Regions from separate parts of the Herminiimonas aquatilis genome, predicted to be linked through region 1. Evidence: predicted binding sites of a transcription regulator. Region 1 holds the regulator's gene; each other region holds the start of a gene.
What was found. The regulator LexA, encoded in region 1, represses DNA repair genes until DNA is damaged. The targets are predictions, from matches to a motif close to ACTGTATNNNNATACAGT.
Positions count from the first base shown of each region.

Region 2: a site for LexA is predicted at 2,911-2,928, ahead of dinB (DNA polymerase IV). Genes of this name have one in related genera too.
Region 3: a site for LexA is predicted at 3,668-3,685, ahead of recA (recombinase RecA). Genes of this name have one in related genera too.
Region 4: a site for LexA is predicted at 1,035-1,052, ahead of imuA (translesion DNA synthesis-associated protein ImuA). Genes of this name have one in related genera too.

Region 1 is NZ_JBHTCC010000001.1:267,763-273,864, reverse strand. Features, by position in the region: gene ACFQO0_RS01335 (RNA methyltransferase) at 1-598, shown strand, start outside; gene lexA (transcriptional repressor LexA) at 724-1,386, opposite strand; gene rpsF (30S ribosomal protein S6) at 1,656-2,024, shown strand; gene priB (primosomal replication protein N) at 2,049-2,354, shown strand; gene rpsR (30S ribosomal protein S18) at 2,370-2,654, shown strand; gene rplI (50S ribosomal protein L9) at 2,680-3,132, shown strand; gene ACFQO0_RS01305 (replicative DNA helicase) at 3,244-4,629, shown strand; gene ACFQO0_RS01300 (DUF47 domain-containing protein) at 4,753-5,379, shown strand; gene ACFQO0_RS01295 (inorganic phosphate transporter) at 5,499-6,102, shown strand, end outside.
Region 2 is NZ_JBHTCC010000001.1:1,542,437-1,548,538, forward strand. Features, by position in the region: gene ACFQO0_RS07080 (SlyX family protein) at 6-212, shown strand; gene ACFQO0_RS07085 (DUF2288 domain-containing protein) at 268-594, shown strand; gene ACFQO0_RS07090 (VF530 family protein) at 606-833, shown strand; gene ACFQO0_RS07095 (hypothetical protein) at 881-1,591, opposite strand; gene ACFQO0_RS07100 (hypothetical protein) at 1,827-2,162, shown strand; gene ACFQO0_RS07105 (hypothetical protein) at 2,290-2,739, shown strand; gene dinB (DNA polymerase IV) at 2,971-4,125, shown strand; gene ACFQO0_RS07115 (epoxyqueuosine reductase QueH) at 4,216-4,902, opposite strand; gene ACFQO0_RS07120 (TonB-dependent siderophore receptor) at 5,258-6,102, shown strand, end outside.
Region 3 is NZ_JBHTCC010000002.1:405,261-411,362, reverse strand. Features, by position in the region: gene ACFQO0_RS11480 (sodium:solute symporter family protein) at 1-152, opposite strand, end outside; gene ACFQO0_RS11475 (DUF4212 domain-containing protein) at 142-444, opposite strand; gene ACFQO0_RS11470 (sensor histidine kinase) at 446-1,993, opposite strand; gene ACFQO0_RS11465 (response regulator) at 2,001-2,717, opposite strand; gene ACFQO0_RS11460 (reverse transcriptase-like protein) at 2,856-3,551, opposite strand; gene recA (recombinase RecA) at 3,755-4,858, shown strand; gene recX (recombination regulator RecX) at 4,939-5,394, shown strand; gene ACFQO0_RS11445 (histone deacetylase family protein) at 5,601-6,102, opposite strand, start outside.
Region 4 is NZ_JBHTCC010000005.1:112,324-118,425, forward strand. Features, by position in the region: gene ACFQO0_RS16370 (putative bifunctional diguanylate cyclase/phosphodiesterase) at 1-623, opposite strand, end outside; gene imuA (translesion DNA synthesis-associated protein ImuA) at 1,112-1,891, shown strand; gene ACFQO0_RS16380 (Y-family DNA polymerase) at 1,827-3,374, shown strand; gene ACFQO0_RS16385 (error-prone DNA polymerase) at 3,502-6,102, shown strand, end outside.

The sequences.
Region 1 (6,102 bases):
GGAGGAAGCCGTGGCTTTTGCCAGCGGTGCCAATGATGTATTGGCAGCGGTGCGCATAGTGGGTTCGATGGAAGAGGCGCTGACTGATTGCAACTTTGCGGCGGCCGTGACCGCGCGCTTGCGTGAGTTTTCACCACCGGTTATTTCCCCGCGCGCCTTGGCGACGCGATTGAATGAAGAGTCTGGCTTGCGTGGCGCGGTGATCTTCGGCAATGAGCGTTTTGGTTTGCCGAATGAGATCGTTGAAAAATGTAATGTGCTGATCAACATTCCGGCTAACCCGGATTATTCTTCATTGAACCTGGCACAAGCCGTGCAGGTATTGGCGTACGAGGCGCGTATGGCAGCGATCGGTGACACACCTGCGGTAACTGGCAATATCGGATTTCAAGGGGAGGCGGCGCATACGACGCAGATCGATGGCATGTATGCGCATCTGGAACAGGCGCTGGTGGCTATCGACTTTCTTGATGCAGACAATCCGAAGAAGTTGATGCCGCGGCTGAAGCGTCTATTTTCCCGCACCCAGCTCGAAACGGAAGAGGTCAATATTTTGCGTGGGATTGCGAAACAGATTCTGGCGAAGTGCAAGAAATAAAAATACGCTGCATTTTGCTGGATGCACGTGCTTGATGCGGAGCAATGCGTCATTCACGATACTTCGCGGCGCTGTTCGAGATTATTTGAGATAAGCAGCAAAACCGCGATTCTTACTTTAGCGGTTCAGTGCCAGCTACGCATCAAACCTACTGCCAATCCTTCCAGCGCAAAATCATCGTGTTCAAGATCGACGCGGATCGTTTGAAAATCAGGATTTTCCGGTAACAGTTCAATCAAGGAGCCTGTCTTCTTGTAACGCTTCACGGTAACGTCATCACCCAGACGTGCCACGACGATCTGACCGTTTTTTGCGCTATCGACTTTTTTCACTGCCAGCAGATCGCCATCGAGTATGCCGGCATCGCGCATGGACATTCCACGCACTTTCAGCAAATAGTCGGGTTTGGCAGAGAACAGCGACTTATCTACGTTATAAGTCGCTTCAATATGTTCTTGCGCCAGAATAGGTGAGCCGGCGGCAACGCGTCCGACCAGCGGCAGACTTAATTGCATCAATGCGGGATGGGGCAAGGCCATCTGTCTGCCGGGATAACGTTCTTCACCATTGCTACCGACATCGCGCAGACGAATGCCGCGTGAGGTGCCGGGTGAAATCTCGATCGCGCCTTTGCGCGCCAGTGCCTGCAAATGCTCTTCTGCCGCATTGGCAGAACGAAAACCGAGTTCCGTTGCTATTTCTGCACGGGTAGGGGGGAAGCCGGTATTTTCTATCGCATCGCGAATGAGGTTCAGGATTTGTTCCTGGCGGGCAGTCAATTTGATCATCGGGTAAGCCTAGCTTGGAATGTGTATGCACGTGAAGAACATATGGTGCGACAGACTGTCTATATAAACAGTCTGTATTTTTATACAGTGCATGGCTAAACGCAAGCAGATTCGTCTGTTTATCCAGAAAACATAAGCGATTGCCTGCGATAAATGCTTGAAAGCGTTGAGTTTTCCTGCTTCTGCGCGTATGATTGCGGGTTTCCCTCTTCCCACACTCGTCTTGACGCCGAGGTGGGCAATCTTCAATCCGTCCAAAAGGAGCTTACATGCGTCATTATGAAATCGTATTTATCGTCCATCCGGATCAAAGCGAGCAAGTGCCCGCAATGATCGAACGCTACAAAGGCATCGTCACCACACGCGGTGGTGTTGTTCATCGCGTGGAAGACTGGGGTCGCCGTCAAATGGCGTACCTGATCCAAAAACTGGCTAAAGCCCACTACGTCTGCCTGAACATCGAATGTGATGGCGAAACACTGGCTGAAATCGAAACCGGCTTCAAATTCAACGATGCCGTTCTGCGCCATCTGACAGTGAAAATGAAGAAGGCTGAAACAGCGCCGTCGCCAATGATGAAGGCTGTGCAGAAGGAAGATGCTGCCAAGAGCCATCGTACCGAGGCTCCTGCTGCCTAATTATTGCAACGACGTATCAGGAGAGTGAATCAGCTTCAGAATCATTGCAAAATCGTAGCCACCATCGCCGAGCGTGAAATTTTGCGCTACACACCGGCCGGTGTCCCGATTGTGTCAGCAGTTTTGCTGCACAGTTCGCAACAGAATGAAGCAGGTGTTCCACGATTGGTCGAGTTTGAGATTGCCGCGATTGCCGCGGGAGAAATTTCAGGCAGATTTAATCAAGCCGAGTTAGGCGGGACATTTCAGTTCACCGGTTTCCTGGCACGTAAGAGCCGTAACAGCAAAAGCCTTGTTTTCCATCTCACAGATTTCGAGACCCACATTTAGATACAGGAGCCCAAAATGGCATTCGGTAAAAAATTCGACAAAAGCAAACTCAAAGAAAAACGCAAACAACAAAACCCTTTGTTCAAGCGTAAAAAATTCTGCCGCTTTACAGCCGCACATGTAGAACAAGTTGACTACAAAGACGTGGACACACTGAAAGATTTCGTTCAAGAAAACGGCAAAATCATGCCAGCACGCTTGACCGGCACCAAAGCAATCTATCAACGTCAAGTCGATACAGCAATCAAACGCGCACGTTTCCTCGCGTTGTTGCCGTACACCGATTTGCACCACGCTTAATTAACGACTGCAATAGGAGAAAAACATGCAAATCATTTTGTTAGAAAAAGTCGTTAATCTCGGCAACCTCGGTGAAGTCGTTAAAGTTAAAGACGGCTACGCACGTAACTTCCTGATTCCACAACGCAAAGCTCGTCGTGCGACGACCGCTGCAGTTGCTGAATTCGAAGTCAAGCGCGCAGAACTGGAAAAAATCGCCGCTGCAAAATTGGCAGCATCGCAAGCACAAGGCGAAAAATTGACAGGTCAAACTGTTCAAGTTTCGCAAAAATCGGGTGTTGACGGCCGTTTGTTCGGTTCGGTAACCAATGCCGATATCGCTGCAGCGTTGACCAAACAAGGTTTCGCAGTTGAAAAGGCGCAAGTTCGCTTGCCAACCGGCCCGCTGAAAACCACTGGCGAGCACGTTGTGTCAGTTTCGTTGCACACAGACGTAGTGATCGAAGTCACGATCTCTGTCGTAGGCGAACAAGCTTAAGTTTGTTAAAAAGTTGTCTGGCACTTGCTGCCGCTAAAAAGCCGGGTTTTCCCGGCTTTTTTATTGCCCATTTTCCCAAAGCGCTCACTCCTAGCAGGTATAATTCGCGCCATGAACAACCGTGCTGATCCGCAAGTAGATTCCCTCCGTGTTCCCCCGCACTCGATAGAGGCCGAGCAATCGGTCCTTGGCGGTTTGCTGCTAGACAATGCAGCGTGGGACAGGATCGCCGACTTCGTCCATCAGGACGATTTTTATCGCTACGATCACCGCATCATCTTTCAACACATCGTCAAGTTGATCAATGCGTCGCGTCCGGCTGACGTCATCACTGTTTTTGAAGCGCTGACGAATAGCGGCAAGGCAGATGAGATAGGTGGCGTTTCTTACCTCAATGCGCTGGCGCAAAATACGCCGTCCGCCGCCAATATCCGGCGTTACGCCGAGATCGTGCGCGACCGTGGCGTGCTACGCAAACTCATTACCGTGTCGGATGAAATTTCCGGCAATGCATTCAATCCGCAGGGCAAGGAAGTCAAGCAGATGCTGGACGAAGCCGAGTCCAAGATTTTTGCCATTGCGGAAGAGGGGGCACGCGGCGCTCAGGGTTTTCAAGAGATTCAACCGCTGCTGACGCAAGTCGTTGAGCGTATCGACGAACTATACAGCCGCGATAGCACCAGCGATATCACCGGTGTGCCTACCGGGTTTGCGGACCTGGACCGCATGACATCAGGCTTGCAACCTGGCGATCTGATTATCGTCGCCGGTCGCCCATCTATGGGTAAAACCGCATTCTCGATCAACATCGGTGAAACGGTGGCAATTGAAAGCGGTTTGCCGGTCGCGGTCTTCTCGATGGAAATGGGCGGCACCCAATTGGCGATGCGTATGCTGGGTTCGGTTGGACGCCTCGATCAGCATCGTTTGCGTACCGGGCGCCTAGTCGATGAAGACTGGCCACGCCTGACCCATGCGATTCAAAAGATGAACGATGCACAATTGTTTATTGATGAAACGCCTGCGCTGAATTCGATCGAATTGCGCGCACGTGCGCGTCGCCTTTCTCGTCAATGTGGCAAGCTCGGCCTGATCATCATCGATTACCTACAACTGATGTCTGCCAATTCATCCGGCGAAAATCGTGCTACGGAAATTTCTGAAATTTCGCGTAGCTTGAAGGGTTTGGCCAAAGAATTGAATTGCCCGGTGATCGCACTTTCACAGTTGAATCGTTCACTGGAGCAGCGCCCGAACAAGCGTCCTGTGATGTCTGACTTGCGTGAATCCGGCGCTATCGAGCAGGATGCCGACGTGATTTTGTTCATCTATCGCGACGAAGTGTACAACCCCGATTCTCCGGATAAAGGCACAGCCGAAATCATTATCGGCAAACAGCGTAACGGCCCGATAGGTAGTGTACGTCTGACCTTTCTCGGGCAGTACACCAAGTTTGAAAATTACACTGGTTCTGCTGCGCTTTATCAAGGCGATTGATACGCGCTTGATGTGCAACTGATGATAAAAATAATTTCAGATATTTTAAATTTTTCCTGCGGCACCAAAGCATTGCGTGCGGAACACTTCATTTCAACATTTTAATATTCAAAGAGAGTAATCATGTTTGGACGACTGATGCCTAAAGAAGGCAAATTTTTCGATCTCTTCAATGAGCACGCAGAATTTTGTGTCAAGGGTGCAAAAGAGATGGTGGCCCTGATGACTAATTTCGACGACCTTGAAATCCGTGTGCATGCGATCGAGGGTATCGAAAAGCAGGCTGACAAGGTGACACATGCAACGCTGGACGCGCTGCACAAGACTTTCATCACGCCGCTGGATCGTGACGATATTCACCAATTGATCACGCGCATGGATGACATTCTCGATTTGCTCGAGGATGCCGCACAAACTATTTCCTTGTATGACATCAAGGCCATCACGCCGGAAGCAAAACGTCTGGCCGAATTGTGTCTGGCTTGCACCGAAAAAGTAAAGGCAGCGGTTGCCTTGCTGCATAACATGGATAACTCGCGTGAAATCCTGGCGATCTGCCAGGAAATCGATCGCCTGGAATCCGATGCCGATCACGTGATGCGCGCAGCGATGTCCAAGCTGTTCCGTGAAGAACCGGACGTACGTAACCTCATCAAGCTGAAAGCGATTTACGAATTGCTGGAAACCGTAACCGATCGTTGCGAAGACGTTGCCAACATTATCGAAGGCATCATCGTCGAAAACGCTTGAGAATTTAAACGTATTTTGATTGCATCTGGCTCGGGTACTTTGCCGAGTCACGTATTGCAGGTTTTGCGGTTGCCGACATCGTTGGCTCCCCGTGCAGATAGAACAGAAATTAAAATTCCATGCAAACTCTTACCATGAGCATTTATGTCCTCGCCGCGTTGATTGCACTGGCGCTGGTGTTCGATTTCATGAATGGCTTTCACGATGCAGCAAACGCGATTGCGACTGTGGTATCGACTGGTGTCCTGAAGCCGCAAAACGCGGTGATGATGGCAGCATTTTTCAACTTCATCGCGATTGGTGTTTTCCACCTCAAAGTGGCATCGATGATCGGCAAGGGCACGATCGATCCTATCGTTATTGATCATTACGTAGTGTTCGGCGCCTTGATGGGTGCGATTTTCTGGAATGCCCTGACCTGGTATTTCGGGCTGCCATCTTCATCGTCACACGCCTTGATCGGTGGCCTGGTGGGGGCCGCCGTGGCCAAGTCCGGTACGGATGCATTGATCGCATCGGGCTTGTTGAAGATTATCGCCTTCATCGTCTTGTCACCATTGCTCGGATTTATTTTTGGTTCGCTGATGATGATTCTGGTGTCGTGGTTGTTTGTTCGCTCTACGCCTCGCAGTGTGGACAAATGGTTCCGACGCTTGCAACTGGTTTCGGCCGCAATGTATAGCCTCGGTCATGGCGGTAACGATGCACAAAAAACCATGGGCA
Region 2 (6,102 bases), 1.3 Mb from region 1:
GCAGCATGAATGAAGACCGCGTTATTGACATCGAAATCAAGCTGACACGCCAGGAAGATCTGGTCGATGCGCTGAACAAGATGGTGTACGAGCAGCAAAAGAAAATCGATGAACTGGAAGCGCTGTGCGTGGCGCTGGCCGGTCGCCTGAAAGAAATCGCCAGTGGCGGCAACCAGATCGGTGCCGCGCATGAGCGACCGCCGCATTACTGATAGGCGCGCATTTTTCGCAGTCAGATCGAACCCCGTTATTTTGCCGATTGAATTGATGATGACTACAGAAGACCAGGCGAATCAGGAGCAAAAGCTCTTGCACGCCAAACTCAATATGGAAACCTCGCAGATTGTGTGGTCGGAATTGCTACGCTATTTTGCTGGCGGTTTGGTGATTGTCGTAAGCAACGATCTTGATCTGGTGGATGTGGCCGCGCGCTTTTCCATCGATGATAAAGCGACGGTTGAACAATGGCTGCTTGGCGGTAAACTTGCCAAGGCGACGGATGAGCAGGCGACCGCATGGCTGGAAGTCGATACCTTGCTATGGGCAGTCGTGGCGCGGCCATGGGTGCTGGTACAGGAAAACAAGCTGCTCTGACGGCAACCACAATGAGCGAACAAGCACACAAAAGTAGCGACCCCTTGCACGGCCTGAGCCTGGAGAAAATTCTGCTGGCGCTGGTCGAGTGTTATGGCTGGGAAGAGCTGGGCAGGCGCATCGACATCAAGTGCTTCAATATCGACCCGAGTATCAAATCGAGTTTGACGTTTTTACGTAAAACCCCGTGGGCGAGAGCCAGGGTTGAGGAATTGTTTATCGCGATGTCCGATCACTGACCGGATATCGCGATGGCAAAGCGTACAGCCAGATAGACGGACGACGATTACAGTTTTGATTGATGGTGTATCGCGACGAATAGCGTCGCCAGCGTCGACAGCACGGAGGTGAAATGCGCTTCCGGTTCGGTGTTGTCCCAGATGTAATGCGCCATTACTGCTTCAAATTCCTTGCTGCGTTTTTTAGTCGTGACCGAATGCGCACGCGTGATCGCCTTCAAAAACTGCCTGCGCATATTCGGCAAAACAGTGATGTGTTCACTATCGTCCAGAAATTCAAAGCCATTTGGCAGCGAGCCGCCTTTCATCTGAAATTCCAGGCGCTCAAACACTGCGGGTGGTAAATCCTTTACCAGTTCGCAAGCACTTTCATTGAGCTTCAATACCATGCTGAAACCGGCAGGGTAAATTACATCTTCATCTTCGCGTTCCGATAAAAACACGGCAAGGCGCAACGAGTATTCCGCATTGAATGCATCATCTCGCGTGCTGTTGTTGCTGGTGCGTGTGGCCGGCCAGAAAATCAATGTGCCCGGCGTACTTTCGTCGTCCGGGTCGGGGAAAAATTCGGCCGAGATGTCATTGGCGGAATCGCCGGCGACCGACAGCATTTTCAATACAGGTGCGGCGAGCTCGCTCAATATCGATGCGGCAATCGCGCTGCTGGTAGCGATATCGGCGTTGGTCAGATCTTCGACGATGTAGCCATCCAGAGGTTTCAGTAATGCGTTTGGGTCGAGCATATGCGGTGTGGTCATGTTTAAATTGATGGGGTTTGTCGCTGCCGATCATGCGGTAACTATGCAGCAATCGTCCGGCAACAGGAGTCGTTGCAATATAACTTAAAACACGACGTCAACGAAATGGAAAAGCGCGCAGAGAGCTGAATTAGCACTGAATTTATCGCGTGCGGCTGGCTCTGAACGAGATATCCACTGATATGGCCCATACTAGGGCGATCACACACATCCGCAATTCAAAGCAAGGATAAATATGTATACATGGCTGCTCCCCGCCGTCAAGGCGATACTGCCTTATGTAGGCGACATTGTTAATGCGGCATTGCCGGTATTCAAAAGCCGCAAGATCGATGAAACCGCGGCAACCCAGGAGGCTTTGCTGCAAAAGCAAATCAATGAACTGCAGGAAGTAGCGTCCCTGAATGCGGTACACATCAAGGATCTGGCCGAGCAATTGCGGCAGATGGTCGTCACGCTGGAGCAGGGCGTCATCGCTAACGAGCGACGCTATCGGCGCATGTCTGTGCTGGCCTGGACAGCCATCGCCTTGTCGCTGACAGCAATAGGATTATGGCTGGGAAGCAATTAAATATATGGTTTAAAACGGCAATAACTTGCCGCATGGATATTGCCTCATGGAAGTAAAAACGAGAATAAGATGAACTTCTGTTAACCACCCGAGTCTGTAATAAGGAGTGCAGTGTTAACCAAGTTGGTTGACGGCATCAATTTCCATACGAACACTTCGTATCGGTTTCTTATTACAAGGAGTTGCCATGATAAAACTACGTACAATCCTCGCCGGCACGGCAGTGGCCATGTTTACCCAATTCGCAGCGGCGCAAGCCAATCCGCCGGGCACGATCGTCGTTCCAGCCTCGCAAGCACCTTCAAACCCGAATGACCCTGCTTACACTGACCAATCACGTCTGAATCAGACCAATGATCCTTTCGTGAAAAAACGTGTGGCGGTCAAAAAAGCCAAAACTGAATACAAGGCTGAAAAGAAAGCTGCAAAAACCGAATACAAAGCTGACAAAAAAGCTGCCAAGGAAGAGTACAAGCAAGAGAAAAAAGAAGCTGTGCAAACCCGCAATTCCGAAGTGCAGCACATGAAAATGGAAAAGCCGGTTGATCCCGGAATGCCGGCTTCAGCTCCGAAGTAAATTTATTTAGTTGAAAAAAGGCGGAATCGCGCGAGTGATTCCGCCTTTTTTATTTTGTACTGAATAAAGATGATGGTCGGGTGCGTCATCTTACGTTGAATCCAAGTATGTGCAGATCCATTCGAGAGACAGCGTCTGATGGTGTGAGGATCATCATTCGAGGCTGTACTTACTGTTTATTTGTACAGTAAATGATATGCTGCGTTCATTCCGTTTCGACGCTGATTTTTCATGATTCCATCGCAAAGCCATATCGCCCATCTTGATATGGATGCTTTTTACGCATCGGTTGAGCTGCTGCGTTATCCCGAATTGCGTGGTCAGGCGGTCGTCATTGGTGCGGGTTCTGCACATCAGCCTGTATTGCAGGCCGATGGCTCGCGCAGCTATTCACGCTTGCGCAACTATGCGGGTCGCGGCGTGGTGACGACGTCGACATATGAAGCGCGCGCACTCGGCGTGTTTTCCGGCATGGGTTTGATGAAGGTCGCGAAGCTGGCACCGGATGCGATCTTGTTGCCTACCGATTTCACCGCGTATCGCCATTATTCAAAATTATTCAAGGCTGCAGTAAGCGCGCTTGCGCCCAAGATGGAAGATCGCGGGATTGATGAAATTTATCTTGATCTGAACGATCAGACCGACGATATTGCCATCGTCGCGCAACGCATCAAGGATGCCGTGGTTACCGCGACCGGCTTGTCTTGTTCGATAGGCGTCGCACCGAACAAGTTGCTGGCAAAGATTTGCTCCGATCTGGAAAAGCCGAATGGCTTGACGATACTTTCGGTCGCCGATATTCCTACCCGTATCTGGCCTTTGTCGGTGAAGAAAATCAACGGCATCGGTCCGAAGTCAAGCGAGAAACTGGCGGCGCTCGGCATATTGACTATAGAACAATTAGCTGCATGCGACCCGGCTGTACTGCAGGCAAATTTCGGACGCGTCTATAGCGCTTGGTTGATGCGCGTGGCGCAAGGCATCGATGAGCGGGAAGTGGTGACGCGCTCCGAGCCCAAGTCCATCAGTCGCGAATCAACCTTGGAGCGTGATCTGCATGCCAAACTGGATCGCAGCGAGCTGAGCGCTTTGTTCACTCACTTGTGCGAACGCGTAGCAGATGATTTGGTGCGCAAGGATTATCTGGGCCGCACCGTCGGGATCAAGTTGCGTTATGCCGATTTCAGTACAGTCACGCGGGATCTAACTCTACTCGATCCCACGAATAATGCGCAAGCGATACGCCAGGCCGCTAGCGAATGTCTGCGCCGTGTACCGCTGGACAAGCGTCTGCGGCTGCTGGGCGTGCGTATCAGTTCTTTGTCGAAGCCCGGGGACATATTGCCTGCAGTGGTAGGGCAGGGTGAGCTGTTTGCTGCGGAATAGCGTCCAGGGAGAATTTATCTCGCCTTGCAATAGCGATCTCGCAAGCGCTGTCGCTACAAGATCGAATGGGCCGTGCTGGACTAAAGAAAATTACTCGTCGATTTTTCCGATCGTGTCTTGCTTGCCGTAAAACTGTACGCCCATCGCGATACGTTCGCGACCGCTTTCGCGTCTGTGCTTGTTGGTGTCACGCAATGAATACACGCAGCCGCAATATTCCTGTTGATAGAAATTCTCGCGCTTGGAGATTTCAATCATGCGCGCCGAGCCGCCTTTTTTACGCCAGTTGTATTCCCAGTACAGCATGTCCGGATACTTGGCCGCAGCACGTACGCCGCAGTCATTAATCTGATTCATGTCCTTCCAGCGTGAAATCCCTAGCGAACTCGAAATTACAGGGAAGCCGTGTTCGTGCGCATACAAAGCTGTGCGCTCGAATCGCATGTCGAAGCACATGGTGCAGCGTATGCCACGTTCAGGTTCGTTTTCCATCCCCTTGGCGCGCTCGAACCAGTTGTCGGTGTCGTAGTCGGCGTCAATGAAATCAATGTTGTGCTTTTCCGCAAAGCGGATGTTCTCTTCCTTGCGCAACAGATATTCTTTTTCCGGATGGATGTTCGGGTTGTAAAAGAAAATCGCGTAATCGATGCCGGAAGCCAGCATCGCTTCCATTACTTCCCCTGAGCAAGGCGCGCAGCAGGAATGCAGCAATACCTTGCCGGGTTTGCTAGGAAGAGGAATCGGATCGCGTTTGAAATCGGGCGTGGAGTCGGTCATCGTGGTTCTCGCTTGGTGCTTGTTGCACCGGCATTTACATTCTCGTACGGCAGCTTCTAAAGGCAAGGAAAAACCCGCTTTAAATTTGCTCAGGGCGCTATGGTAGCAGAAGCATATACATCAGGATTCCTGATGCCCTTCAGTGCCTAGGATTGCCATACTATTTTTAGGCAATATTTGGCGGCATTGCTTTCAATCCGTGGTGAATATGTAACGTAATGCGATGTAAAGGCAGTAAAAAGACAGCATCGTTTGCTAATGAGAATTATTCCGAATTAGAATTGCGCAAGCTTCTCTTCATTTATCCCGCATCAGCCAGCCAGCCGTCAGCCAGTGCATTTCCAAAGGAAATACTGTGCTGCATCGTAAAACACTTGCGCTGGCCATCGGCCTCGCCTGTCTCACCATGTCCGCTTCCGCGTTTGCCCAGGAAGGCAGTGTGCCTGTACCTGAAGCCAAAGCTATTGAAACGTTGCCGGAAGTTCAGGTTACCGCGACGGCAGATGACAGCAGCGAATCGACTCGTTCTTATGCGGCGCATGCAGTGACGGTAGGCAGCAAGATTGCGCAAACTCTGAAAGAAACGCCGCAATCCATCAGTGTGGTGACGCGTCAGCGGCTGGATGATCAAAACATCACCAAGATTGAAGATGTCCTTAAACAAACCACGGGCGTCAACGTCACGCGCCTGGATGGGGCAGGCAATTTCAACACGATTCAAGCCCGCGGTTTTGATATCGGTAGTATCCAATTGGACGGCCTTGCGATTAGCCAGGGCGCCAACTATTCCACAGCGTTCGATACCGCAATTTACGATCGCATAGAAGTGTTGCGCGGTCCGGCAGGCTTGCTGCAAGGTGCGGGCGAGCCCGGAGGTACGATCAATCTGGTGCGTAAGCGTGCGCGTAGAGATTTGTCCGGTAGCGCAGGATTCATGCTGGGCTCGTCGGATACGCGCCGCGCAGAATTTGATGTGACCAGCAAACTGGATGAGGCAGGCCGCATTCGCGGGCGCATAGTCGGTGTGGTCGACAACCGTGAAAGCTTTGTCAACGCGGTAGAAAGCAAGAAATTTCTTGGATACGGTACGGTAGAAATCGATCTGTCGTCGCGGACAACATTGTCGCTCGGTGCGACCCATCAAAAAATAGATTCCGTCGTGGATCAAGGGCTGCCAGCGATGGCAAACTACACGTTGCC
Region 3 (6,102 bases), on a different contig from region 1:
ACGATCGTGCAAAACATGAAGACGTAACCTATCCAGACGCGCGGAAATCCTTCATGTTCAAGGATGGCAAGCGCGAAAAGAAACAACACAAAGCCGATCGTGAACAGCACGTAGTAACGCATCAGGCGACGCAAGAATGATTTAGTGTTCATGGCCGCTATCGTTATGCTGGCGCTGGTCGTGCAGATAGCGCTGGTCGAGTTTATGCATGCGCACTGCATAAATGGCGATGATCGCTACATAAATCAGGATGCTGCCCTGCGCAGCCATGAAGAACGAAATCGGCCAGCCCAGCAGGGTGTAGTTTGACAAGGGACGTGCAAAGAACATCGCGGTGAAGGTGACGGCAAACCAGACTAGTAATAGCCACAATGTCATGCGGCGGGTACTTTGCCAATATGTTCGGGCAGCATCAGATTGCTGTTGTTCTATTTTTTCAGGCATATCAATTGCTGTAGTCAAGCGGGACGGTGTTCGGTTCCAGATGCAGGGTGACGCGTACCACGCATCCCGGTGATTTGTGACCCTTGCAGTGCGGATTGTTCAGGATGTCGATCTCGGCATCATGTTGCTGTGCGATTTCGCGCACGATTGCCAGACCTAGTCCGCTGCCTTCGACGTTGCTGCCGAGAATACGATAGAAGCGTTCGAAAATATGTTCGCGTTCATGCGGAGCAATCCCGGGGCCGTTGTCTTCGACTTCCAGAAATGCCAGTTTATTTTTTTCATCGGCACTTACGCGCACCGTTGCATTCCCGCCCGCAGGGGTGTAATTGAGTGCGTTATCGATCAGGTTGTTTAACAACTCGTGCAGCATGGTGGGATCACCTTTGATCAACACCGGATAGTCAGGCTGCTCAAAACCGAGATCGATTTTCTTGTTGAACGATGTCTGTACCCAGTTCTGCAAGGTGTCGCGTGCCAGCTCGGATAATTCCAGTAACTGCATGGGTTTGGTGGCGGGTGTTTGATTTTCTGCGCGTGCCAGCGCCAGCAATTGATTAACCATGCGCGTTGCTGATTTGGAACTTTTTGCGAGCTGCTCCAACGATTTGTGAATCTCTGCCTGATCGGTTTGCCGCAAGGCGAGTTCGGATTGCATGCGCATGCCGGCCAGCGGCGTTTTCATCTGATGCGCCGCATCGGCAATAAAGCGCTTTTGTATATTGATACTCTGCGACAGGCGCTCCAGCATTTCATTCAGCGAGCCAACCAGCGGCAGGATCTCCTCCGGAACATAACCCGAATCGATCGGGCTTAAATCATCGGGACGGCGCGCGCGTATGCGTTGCTGCAGTTCGGCCAACGGTCGCAAGCCGCGCGTCAATGCAAACCATACGAGGATAAGTGCCACAGGAAGAATAATGAATTCCGGTACGATCACGCCCTTGATGATCTGGTTGACCAGTTGCGAACGCTTCTCCAGCGTTTCGCCGACTTGAACCAGTGCCAGACGCGGTTCTATGCTTAGTTGCGGCTCGACCTGTGTCTTGTGCAGATCGACGTAAAGGTAGGCAATGCGTACTTCAGTATTGCGCACAAAGTCGTAACGGAACTTGGTAGCCCAGGGTTGCGGCGGATCGGTGTCAGTAGGCAAAGGCATTTCCGGATCGCCTTCGACCATGATGCCGCGCGAATCGAGGATTTGATAATAGATATTGTCGACGTCGTCGGCATGCAGGATGTCGGTGGCAGCCCCGGTCAGACGCGTGATGACTTTTCCGTTTGCCTCCTTGACCTGCTGGGCGACGACGGTGACCTTGTCTTCCAGCGCGCGATCGAAGGGTTCATTCGCAATTGATTTGGCGACCAGGTAGGTAATGGCAATGCTGAGCGGCCACAGCAATAAAAGTGGCACCAGCATCCAGTCGAGAATTTCACCGAACAATGAACGTTGCGTGCGTTCTTCCGTCTGACCAGCACCATCTGCAGCGCTTGCCGTCGATGTAACCACATCGACGGCGGGTGGATTCAGTCGGTGTGCGTCTGGCATTGCTGCTTCAGCGTGATGGCGTGACGGTGTTCGCTGCTGCGGCAGGGGCGACAGGTTCGGCAAATTTTTCGAGGCAGTAACCGAGGCCACGTACGGTGGCGATGCGCAGGCCACCAATTTCTATCTTTTTGCGCAAACGATGAACATACACTTCAATTGCGTTATTGCTGACTTCTTCACTCCATTCGCACAGGTGATCAACCAGCTGCTCCTTGGATACCAGACGGCCGCTGCGCTGCAGAAGAACTTCGAGCAAACCAAGTTCGCGCGCCGATAAATCCAGCATCTGATCATTGATGTAGGCGATGCGACCGACTTGATCGTAAGACAGCGGACCGTGCTTGATTACAGTAGGCCCACCACCCGCGCCGCGCCGAGTCAGTGCGCGTACGCGTGCTTCAAGCTCGGACAGCGCAAACGGCTTGGCCATGAAATCATCTGCACCCAGATCCAGCCCCTTGACGCGCTGTTCGATCGAATCACCAGCCGTCAAAATCAAGACTGGCAGATGCGAATTGCGCGCGCGCAGGCGTTGCAAGACCTCCAGGCCGGACATTTTCGGCAGCCCCAGATCGAGAATAAGCAAATCGAAGTCTTGAGTAGACAAGACCGAGTCCGCCTCTAAACCATTTTTAACGCAATCTGTGACATAACCGGACTGGCGCAAGGATCGCGTCAAGCCATCGGCCAGTACACTGTCGTCTTCGGCAAGCAAAATTCGCATAGGGGAGGGTGTGAGAGAGTTGGTTTGTAGTCTATTGGGTTTCGTCTGTAGCAGCAAGACAAGTGTTCATGCCTTGCGCTGCCATAAAAATGAGCCCTTGCTATTAATACAGCAGGCGCCATTTGTTCGTGTTGGCCCTCATGGTGGCACATAAGATGAAGGCAGTATGACTGCTTGCTGCGAAAGCGCATCTGCGACGTCATTTTTCCTGCGTGGAATCCAGATAAAGCGCACGTCATGCAATTGCGCCATCAGTTGTCGCGCATGCGTGCGATGGCTGCTGAGTATAGGTGCACCGCGGGTCTTGCTCTGCACATCATCGAGTACTACGCGGCTGTCACCATAGACGATGAGTTTGTGCGGGCTGGCATCGACGGCAGCCTGTAGAACGGCGAGCAGCGCCAGATATTCAGCTTCACTGCTATCGCCCTGGCCGGCCGAAAAACTGATACTGGCGACGAGCTCACCCTGCGGGTTTTTAAGCAGGCCGCCTATCCCCATTCTCCCGGGGTTGGGATGGCTGGCACCATCAAACCAGGCGAGCCAGGCGTTTGGGTCCGGCATTGCCGTTGCGGCTATGCGTGCATTTGCTTTTTCCTGCTTGCGAGTGACGATTTTTGCTGCCGCATCGGCTGCTTCTTGCCGCCGCTGGTCGATAAAAATATGCAGCGGCTGAGCGCCAGCGATCTTCTCCATGACCTTCTTCAAGCCATGTTCTTCCGATATGCCGAGTTGCCTTGCCATCCGGCGACCGCTGACGCGCTCCTTTTTATAGGCAACTTCAATTAAATCGGCATAGCTGGGCATGTAGGGAAGTGGCTGTATAGCGGGCATAATTAGCCCGATTTTACGTGCATTTCCGAAGCGAGGTTGCTGGTGGCAAACAAAGCCTGAAAAATTGCTCTTTTAACTATTAACAAGAAAATATTCAGAAGGCGCTTGCACAAAGCACTGTTTTTTTATACAGTACGGTTTCTGGAAGCAAAAATCGCTTCCAAGCCATTTTGTTTCAACACCCAACCGTCGAAAGAATCCTCATGGACGATAAAAAAACAGCACCGAGCTCGGACAAAAGCAAGGCACTTGCCGCTGCCTTGGCGCAAATCGAAAAGCAATTCGGTAAAGGCTCGGTCATGCGCATGGAAGACGGCGCAGTCGTCGAAGAGGTGCAAGTCGTTTCCACCGGTTCGCTCGGTCTGGATATTGCGCTCGGCGTTGGCGGTTTGCCACGCGGCCGCGTCGTTGAAATCTACGGCCCTGAATCGTCGGGTAAAACGACATTGACACTGCAAACCATTGCGGAAATGCAAAAACTGGGCGGCACCTGCGCCTTTATCGATGCGGAACATGCGCTGGATGTGACGTATGCACAAAAGCTCGGCATTAATTTATCCGAGTTGCTGATTTCGCAACCAGATACCGGCGAACAAGCGTTGGAAATTTGCGATGCACTGGTCCGTTCCGGTGGCGTCGATCTGATCGTCATTGATTCGGTCGCGGCTTTGACGCCACGTGCCGAGATCGAAGGCGATATGGGTGATTCCTTGCCGGGTTTGCAGGCACGTTTGATGTCGCAAGCCTTGCGCAAGCTGACGGGTAGCATCAATCGCACCAATACCCTGGTGATTTTCATTAACCAGATTCGCATGAAGATTGGTGTCATGTTCGGCAATCCGGAAACCACGACCGGCGGCAATGCGTTGAAGTTCTACGCTTCCGTGCGTCTCGATATCCGTCGCACCGGCTCCATCAAATCCGGTGATGAAGTCATTGGTAACGAAACCAAGGTCAAAGTCGTCAAGAACAAGATCGCGCCACCATTCCGCGAAGCACACTTTGATATTCTGTATGGCGAAGGCACTTCCCGCGAAGGTGAAATTCTGGACCTGGGTTCGGATGCCAAGATCGTCGAGAAATCCGGTGCCTGGTACAGCTATAACGGCGAACGCATCGGCCAGGGCAAAGACAATGCACGCAACTATTTGAAAGAACGTCCTGAACTGGCACGTGAAATCGAAAACAAGGTTCGCGCTTCTTTGGGTGTGCCTGAACTCGGTGTGATCAAATCGGACGAACCGGTTGCGAAGAAGGCTTCCACGAAGAAAAACGAAGAAGCCAAAGAACTGAAAGAAGTCGAATAAAGCATATTGGCTAGCCGATCGCATTTGATATGCGCTGCTTTATCGATACGACTAACAAGCGCCCGCGTTGAAGGACTCATATGGCAAAACTGCAAGTGAGTCTGAAAGCGCGGGCGCTTCGTTATTTATCGGCACGCGAACACAGTCGTCAGGAATTGGCACGCAAGCTGGCGCGTTACGCGCAAGAGGGCGATGACATAGATGCTTTGCTCGATACGCTCACCGAGGCTAACTTCATGTCTGAAACGCGTTTCTCTGAATCGCTGGTCAATCGACGCGCTGCACGGTTTGGTAATAGCCGGATTTTGTCAGAGTTGAAAAGTCATAATATTGACGCTGACTCACTGACTGAAATCAAGGCTGGATTGGCACAGGATGAATTTGCGCGGGCGCGCGAAGTCTGGCTGCGGAAGTTCGGCATGGTCGCAACGGATGCAGCCGGACGCGCGAAGCAAATGCGGTTTTTGCTGCAACGCGGATTTTCGCATCGAGCCATACAGGCGGCGATGCGTGAGACAGAAGAAGATGAAGATTAGAAGCCGGTATTAATTAGCAAAGTAAATACTCTTCAGTTTGTTCCTGGTGTCTATATCCTCACTGGGTGCATACAAAGAGGCAAGTTCAAGCAATAGGGGCGATGCACATTCGTTTGTGCATCGCCCCAATTTATGTGAAGAACGCATTGAATCGATCGCGCATAGATCGCGCATCGATGGTGCATTAATTTTGCATTTTGCAGCGATCAGTGATCCATCAATGCTTTAACGTGAATTGCCGTGGCAGACGCCAGACCTTCCAGGCTGTAACCGCCTTCAAGAATGGAAACCACGCGGCCTTCGCAGGTTTCATCAGCAATTTTAAGCAACTCGCGGGTTACCCAATCGAAGTCATCGTCTTGCAGATTCAAACCGGCCAGTGGATCCAGATGATGTGCATCGAAGCCGGCAGAAATGATCAAGAGTTCAGGATTGAATGCGCGAATTGCCGGCAACATTTTTGCTGCAATCTGTTCGCGAAACAGTGCAGAATCACAGCCGCGTGGCAGCGGCACGTTCACGATATTGTGCGATACGCCGGTTTCCGCTTCTGATCCTGTGCCGGGGTAAAAATGCGACTGGTGGCTGGATGCGTAAAACAGCTCAGGCCGGTCGTAAAACGCTGCTTGCGTGCCATTGCCGTGATGAACGTCGAAATCGACGACGGCGACGCGTTCCAGTTTGTGCACGTCATACGCATAAGCCCCA
Region 4 (6,102 bases), on a different contig from region 1:
ATTTTCAGGGCACCGGAATCAGACAAGCCGGCAAAGCTGGCTGTGACCAGCATAAGAACGATCGAAATCCAGATCAGGCGATTGGCAAGTCGCCCGCCCAGCTTGCGTATCCTGACTGAGAATACGATGGTGTAAACCAGTACTGCCAGGGATAACAGACGCATCAAACGATAGACCACCGACTGTTCGCCAGAAAAAATATTGATCTGCTCACCCCATGGAAATACAGTAAAGCCATCTTGCTGCAAGCTGTCAAAGCGGTAGCCGAGGGGATTAAGGAAGTTGGCTACGATTACTAATGCAGCAAGCCCCGCCACACCATATGCAACCATGAACGAGCTGGGTTTATTTTCGATGGAGGCGACCAGATAGGCAATAAGGGCAACAATCAAAATCGAGAAAAAATTGACCCATTTATGTGCGGACATCGCCGCTTGTGGATCAATCGCCACATACTGCGCTGCGCAGAAAAACTGGAATAGTGAAAACGACAGGCAAATAGTCGCGAATGCCCAATATGCTCTTGTATAGGCACTGCTGCGTGCCAATAGCGCGGCATGAAATGCCGCCATGAGCAATACTCCCACGGAGATGTAATACAGATGGGCAATGGGAGCGTTCATTTCTTCTTCATTTGAGTGCAAAACATAATCTGAGAAACTCCGCTAAATCCAGCTTCCCCCAACCCCGCTAGGGTCGACGTAACGCCCTTGCATTTATCCAATCGGTAGCGCATCTCATGACAGCCGCAAGAAAAGCGAGTCTTGCACGCGACCTTAAGCCGCATATCGGCTAGCCAATGAATTGGCTCATCTCTTCAAACGGGGGGAATCAAAGCAGTCAGTTACGACAAGCATGGGCAATAGCCCTGATTACAAACATTCACCAATTTAAATATTTCCATAGAGTAACTATTTGACTGTTTTTTATCAATAGCGATGTTGCATTCCTGCCCTTTCATCAACAATAAAGCGCCCCATCCCTAGCGGAACACACCGGTAAAACTATTAAAAAACTTCATTTAAACCTTTTATACTGTACGTATATACAGTATATTAATAACTCGCCCAGCAAACGGCGTTTTGTCCCAAACAGTACTTTTGGAGGTTTTATGGCTGCACTGGCTTCTGCTCTTCCTTTTTCCACCTCATCCATACTTGCGTCGCATGCAGACTCAATCTGGCTGGGCGATCAAATGGGTTCATATCGTTCCAAGCCGATTTCTTCCGGCTATCGCGAGCTGGATCAGCAGTTGCCGCATGGTGGCTGGCCGCCTTCCGTTTTGACTGAACTGCTGCTTGCCAATCCTGGCGTAGGCGAATTGCGTCTGCTCGCCCCTACTCTGGCACGCATCACACAAGCAGGAAAAACCGTGGTGTTGCTGGCACCGCCACATATTCCCTTTGCGGCTGCTTTGGCTGAACTTGGCATTGACCTGACACGCGTCATCCTGATTGAGGCGGACAAACCGGTCGATCGCATTTGGGCCGTAGAACAGGCATTGAAAAGTGCCAGCTTTGGCGCTTTGCTGTGCTGGTTGCCGCAGGCGCGGGCCGATCATTTACGCCGTCTGCAACTGGCAGCCGCAGGTGGCGAAGGGTTGACCTTCGTTTTCCGCCCGTTATCGGCACAGGATCAATCGTCGCCAGCCCCCTTGCGTCTCGTCTGCAAGCCATCGCCAGCCGGACGCATGTCGGTAGAAATCATCAAGCGTCGCGGCCCGGTGCATGTCGACCCTATCGTGCTGCCGCTTTCCATCCCGGAAATACTGGTCAAGCCACTCGCAACCCGTGTTCTCAGCAAACCTGTTTTCAGCCCCCCTTCCTATGCTGTGGATCGCTCTGCACTTGCCGCAACTGCCGCTCGACACCGCGCTGCGCTGCCGGCTTAGCCATCCATCCGACGCGGCTGAGGCAGCGGTTTTAGCATCTGTCGCCGCGCCTGCCTGCCTGCAGGAGCAGCCGGTCGTCATATGCGAACGCAAGCTGGTAGGCTGGTGCAATCAGCGTGCCGAAGAAGCGGGCATACAGCCCGGCATGTCGGAAACCAGCGCGCGTGCCTTAACGGCGGAGTTGCAAGCGTTTCCACGTGATCGTGAGCAGGAGGCGCAAGCACTGCACGAAGCCGCACTGTGGAGTCTGCACTTCACGCCACATGTGGTTCTGTGTTCTTCCGGTTTATTGATGGAAGTCGCGGCCAGCCTGCGCCTGTTCAATGGAACACAAAACATTGCCTCGGCGTTGCTGTCCGGCTTGATGGAACTAGGTTTGCATGCACGCCTGGCAAGCGCGCCGACTGCGAGCGGCGCGTGGCTGCGTGCGCAATCGGATCAAAGCACCCGGGTTTTCCTTGCATCGGACCAGGCCGATGCGGCACTGGATGAACTGCCGCTGCAGGTACTGGAATCAGCTCGTTCCCATCTGGAAACACTGAACGGCATAGGCTGCCGCACAATCGGCCAACTGCGGCGATTGCCACGCGCTGGACTGACACGCCGCTTCGGCAAGGAAATGTTGCGCGAAATTGACCGTGCCTATGGCCATGAAAGCGAAGCACATCAATGGTTTGAAGCCCCTATTGTGTTCGATGCCAGACTCGAATTGCCGGCGCGGGTGGAAAGTACCGAAGCGCTACTGTTCGCCGCGCGTCGCCTGTTATTGCAATTAGGCGGCTGGCTGGCAGCCCGCCATGCGGCCGTCGCCAGTATCACGCTCCTCTTGCATCATGAATCGACGCGGCAGCGCGATCATCGCAGCACGCCGCTAACGATAGTGCTCGGCATGCCCAGCCGCGATATCGATCATTTGACGCTGCTGCTGCGTGAGCGGCTGGCGCAACTCGATTTGATAGCACCGGTGATTGAAATTGCATTGAAGGCCAATCAGATTGCGGAACAGGCTGCTCCGAATAACGAATTATTTCCGACGTCGGCATCGGATGCGGAAAGCACGGGACGCCTGATAGAACGCCTGCAGAGCCGTCTGGGGAATGAAGCCGTGCGTCAGCTTTCGATGTTTGCCGATCATCGGCCCGAAAAAAGTACAACCACCACAGCCATCCACGGCCGGCAAAACACGCATCGCAACAATAGGCAGGACGCGCTCATACCGCATGGCGCGGGTGCCCGTCCTACCTGGCTGCTGCAAAAACCACTGGCCTTGATCACGCGTCAGCACAAACCGTTTTATCAAAGTCCGCTGACCTTACTGACAGGGCCGGAACGGATCGAGTCCGGTTGGTGGGACGATGGCTTGGCGGCGCGCGATTATTTCATTGCGCAAAACGACAAGCATTTATTGCTCTGGATATTCCGTCTTCGCACAATGAATGACGTGACCGGATCCGGTTGGTTTTTACATGGATTCTTCGCATAAAAATTGAACGATCGCTCTCAATTTACAAATACTGATTTTTTCATCACATTGATTTTCGCTAGCAAATACAAGCTATTGGCGTGAGCGAACATTCAGATTTACTTAAAATAAATGTCTAACTTTACGTATGTCTGCTTTTCTCCCCTCCTACGCCGAACTGCACTGCCGGTCGAACTTCAGCTTCCTGCAAGGCGCCTCACATCCGGAAGAATTGGTGCAACGCGCTTGCGATCTGGGTTACCGCAGCCTCGCGCTCACTGATGAATGTTCGCTGGCCGGCGTCGTGCGCGCCCATGTAGAAGCAAAAAAACTGAAGCTGCATCTGATCATCGGCAGCGAAATCACGCTAGCCTGCGGTACCAAACTGATTTTTCTCGCCTGCAATCGCAATGGCTACGGCAATCTGTCCGAATTGATCACGCTGGGGCGCCGACGTGCCGCCAAAGGGTTTTATACCCTGCAGCGCAGCGATCTGGATGCACGAGTCAAGGCAGACAGCAATATGACTCATCTGGCATACCTGCCGGATTGCCTTGCCATTCTGATCCCGCAGCACCACTGCACACGAGCAGAAATCGAAGAACAAACTGTCTGGCTGGCGCATACCTTCCCGGCCCGCGCATGGATGGCCGCCGAATTGCTGCATCACTGCGACGATGAATACTGGCTGGATCAGCTAACAGCCATCTCGGAAAAAGCTGCTGTCCCTTTGATTGCGAGCGGCGATGTACTCATGCATGTACGCTCGCGCAAACCCTTGCAGGACACGCTGACGGCCGTGCGCCTGGGCAAATCGGTAGCCGAATGCGGGCTGGAGTTGCAGCCGAATGCCGAACAGCATTTGCGCTCACGTCTGCGCCTGACGCAGATTTACCCGCAGCCATTACTGGAAGAAACCATCCTGCTGGCAAGCCTCTGCACTTTTTCGCTGGATGAATTGCGCTATGAATATCCGCAAGAAATCGTGCCGGCCGGCGAAACCCTGTCCGGCTATTTACGCCGCCTGACATTCGAAGGGGCGACGCAATGGCGCTTCAAGAATAATTTTCCCGAAAAATTTCGCCTGCAAATCGAGCATGAACTGACGCTGATCAGCGAGCTCCATTACGAGCCGTATTTCCTTACCGTTTACGACATCGTCAAATTCGCCCGTAGCAAGAACATCCTGTGCCAGGGGCGCGGCTCGGCCGCCAACTCCATCGTTTGCTACTGCCTCGGGATTACCGAAGTCGACCCGCAACGCAGCAGCGTGTTATTCGAGCGCTTCATCTCGCGTGAACGCAATGAGCCGCCCGACATAGATGTCGACTTCGAGCATCAACGACGCGAAGAAGTCATGCAATACATTTACCAAAAATACGGCCGCCATCGGGCGGCCCTGACCGCCGCGCTGATCACCTACCGACCGCGCTCGGCGATGAAGGATGTCGGCAAGGCGCTCGGCCTCGACTTCGAGCAAGTCAACCGCTTGTCCAGTTCGCACAAATGGTGGGATGGGCGCGAAGTCAATGAACAACGGCTGCGCGAAAACGGCTTCGATCCGCAATCGTCCATCGTGCAAAAACTGGTGGAATTGACGCAAACCCTGATCGGCTTTCCGCGCCATCTGTCGCAACACACAGGTGGCTTCGTGATTGCCCAGGATAGCCTGGCGCGACTGGTGCCGATAGAAAACGCCGCCATGAAGGATCGCAGCGTCATCGAATGGGACAAGGATGATCTGGATGCGCTCGGCTTGCTGAAAGTCGATGTGCTCGCCCTGGGCATGCTGTCGGCTATCCGGCGTGCGCTGGACATGATCAGCGTGCAACGCGGCGCCCCTTTCGAGATGCAGGATATTCACGACAAGGACAGCAAAACCTACCAGATGATTTGTCTGGCAGACACCATAGGCGTGTTCCAGATCGAATCACGGGCGCAAATGTCCATGCTGCCGCGTCTGCGTCCGCAGGAATATTACGATCTGGTGGTCCAGGTGGCGATCGTGCGGCCAGGACCGATACAGGGCGGCATGGTGCATCCGTATCTGAAGCAGCGGCATATGCCAAAAAATCAAATCAGCTATCCGGGGCCGGCCATCCAAAAAGCCCTGGAACGTACCTGCGGCGTACCTATCTTTCAGGAACAGGTGATGCAGATCGCGGTGCTGGCGGCAGACTTTTCTCCGGGCGAAGCTGATGAGCTCAGACGCTCGATGGCGGCATGGAAGCGCAAAGGCAATCTTGAAAAACATGGAGAAAAATTAAAAAAAGGCCTCATCAAAAATGGCTATGCGGCGGAATTCGCCGACCGCCTGTTCGAACAGATCAAGGGCTTTGGCGAATACGGCTTCCCCGAATCGCATGCCGCCAGCTTTGCCTTGCTGGTGTATGTCTCGGCATGGATCAAATGCCATTACCCTTCCGCTTTTCTTGCGGCCTTGCTCAACTCGCAACCGATGGGCTTTTATTCCGCGTCGCAACTAGTGCAGGATGCGCGGCGCCACGGCGTCATCGTGCATCCGGTCGACATCACTATCAGCGATATCGAATCCACGCTGGAAGACATGACATCCGCCATGCCGCCGGTACGTCTCGGCTTGCACATGATCAAAGGGTTATCGATGGCGGCGGCGACAAGAATAGTGGCAGCGCGTACGCAGCAGGTTTTTGCCAGCGTGGACGATCTCGCGCGTCGTGCCGCACTCGATCAAAATGAACTGGGCGCCCTCGCCCGCGCCAATGTCTTG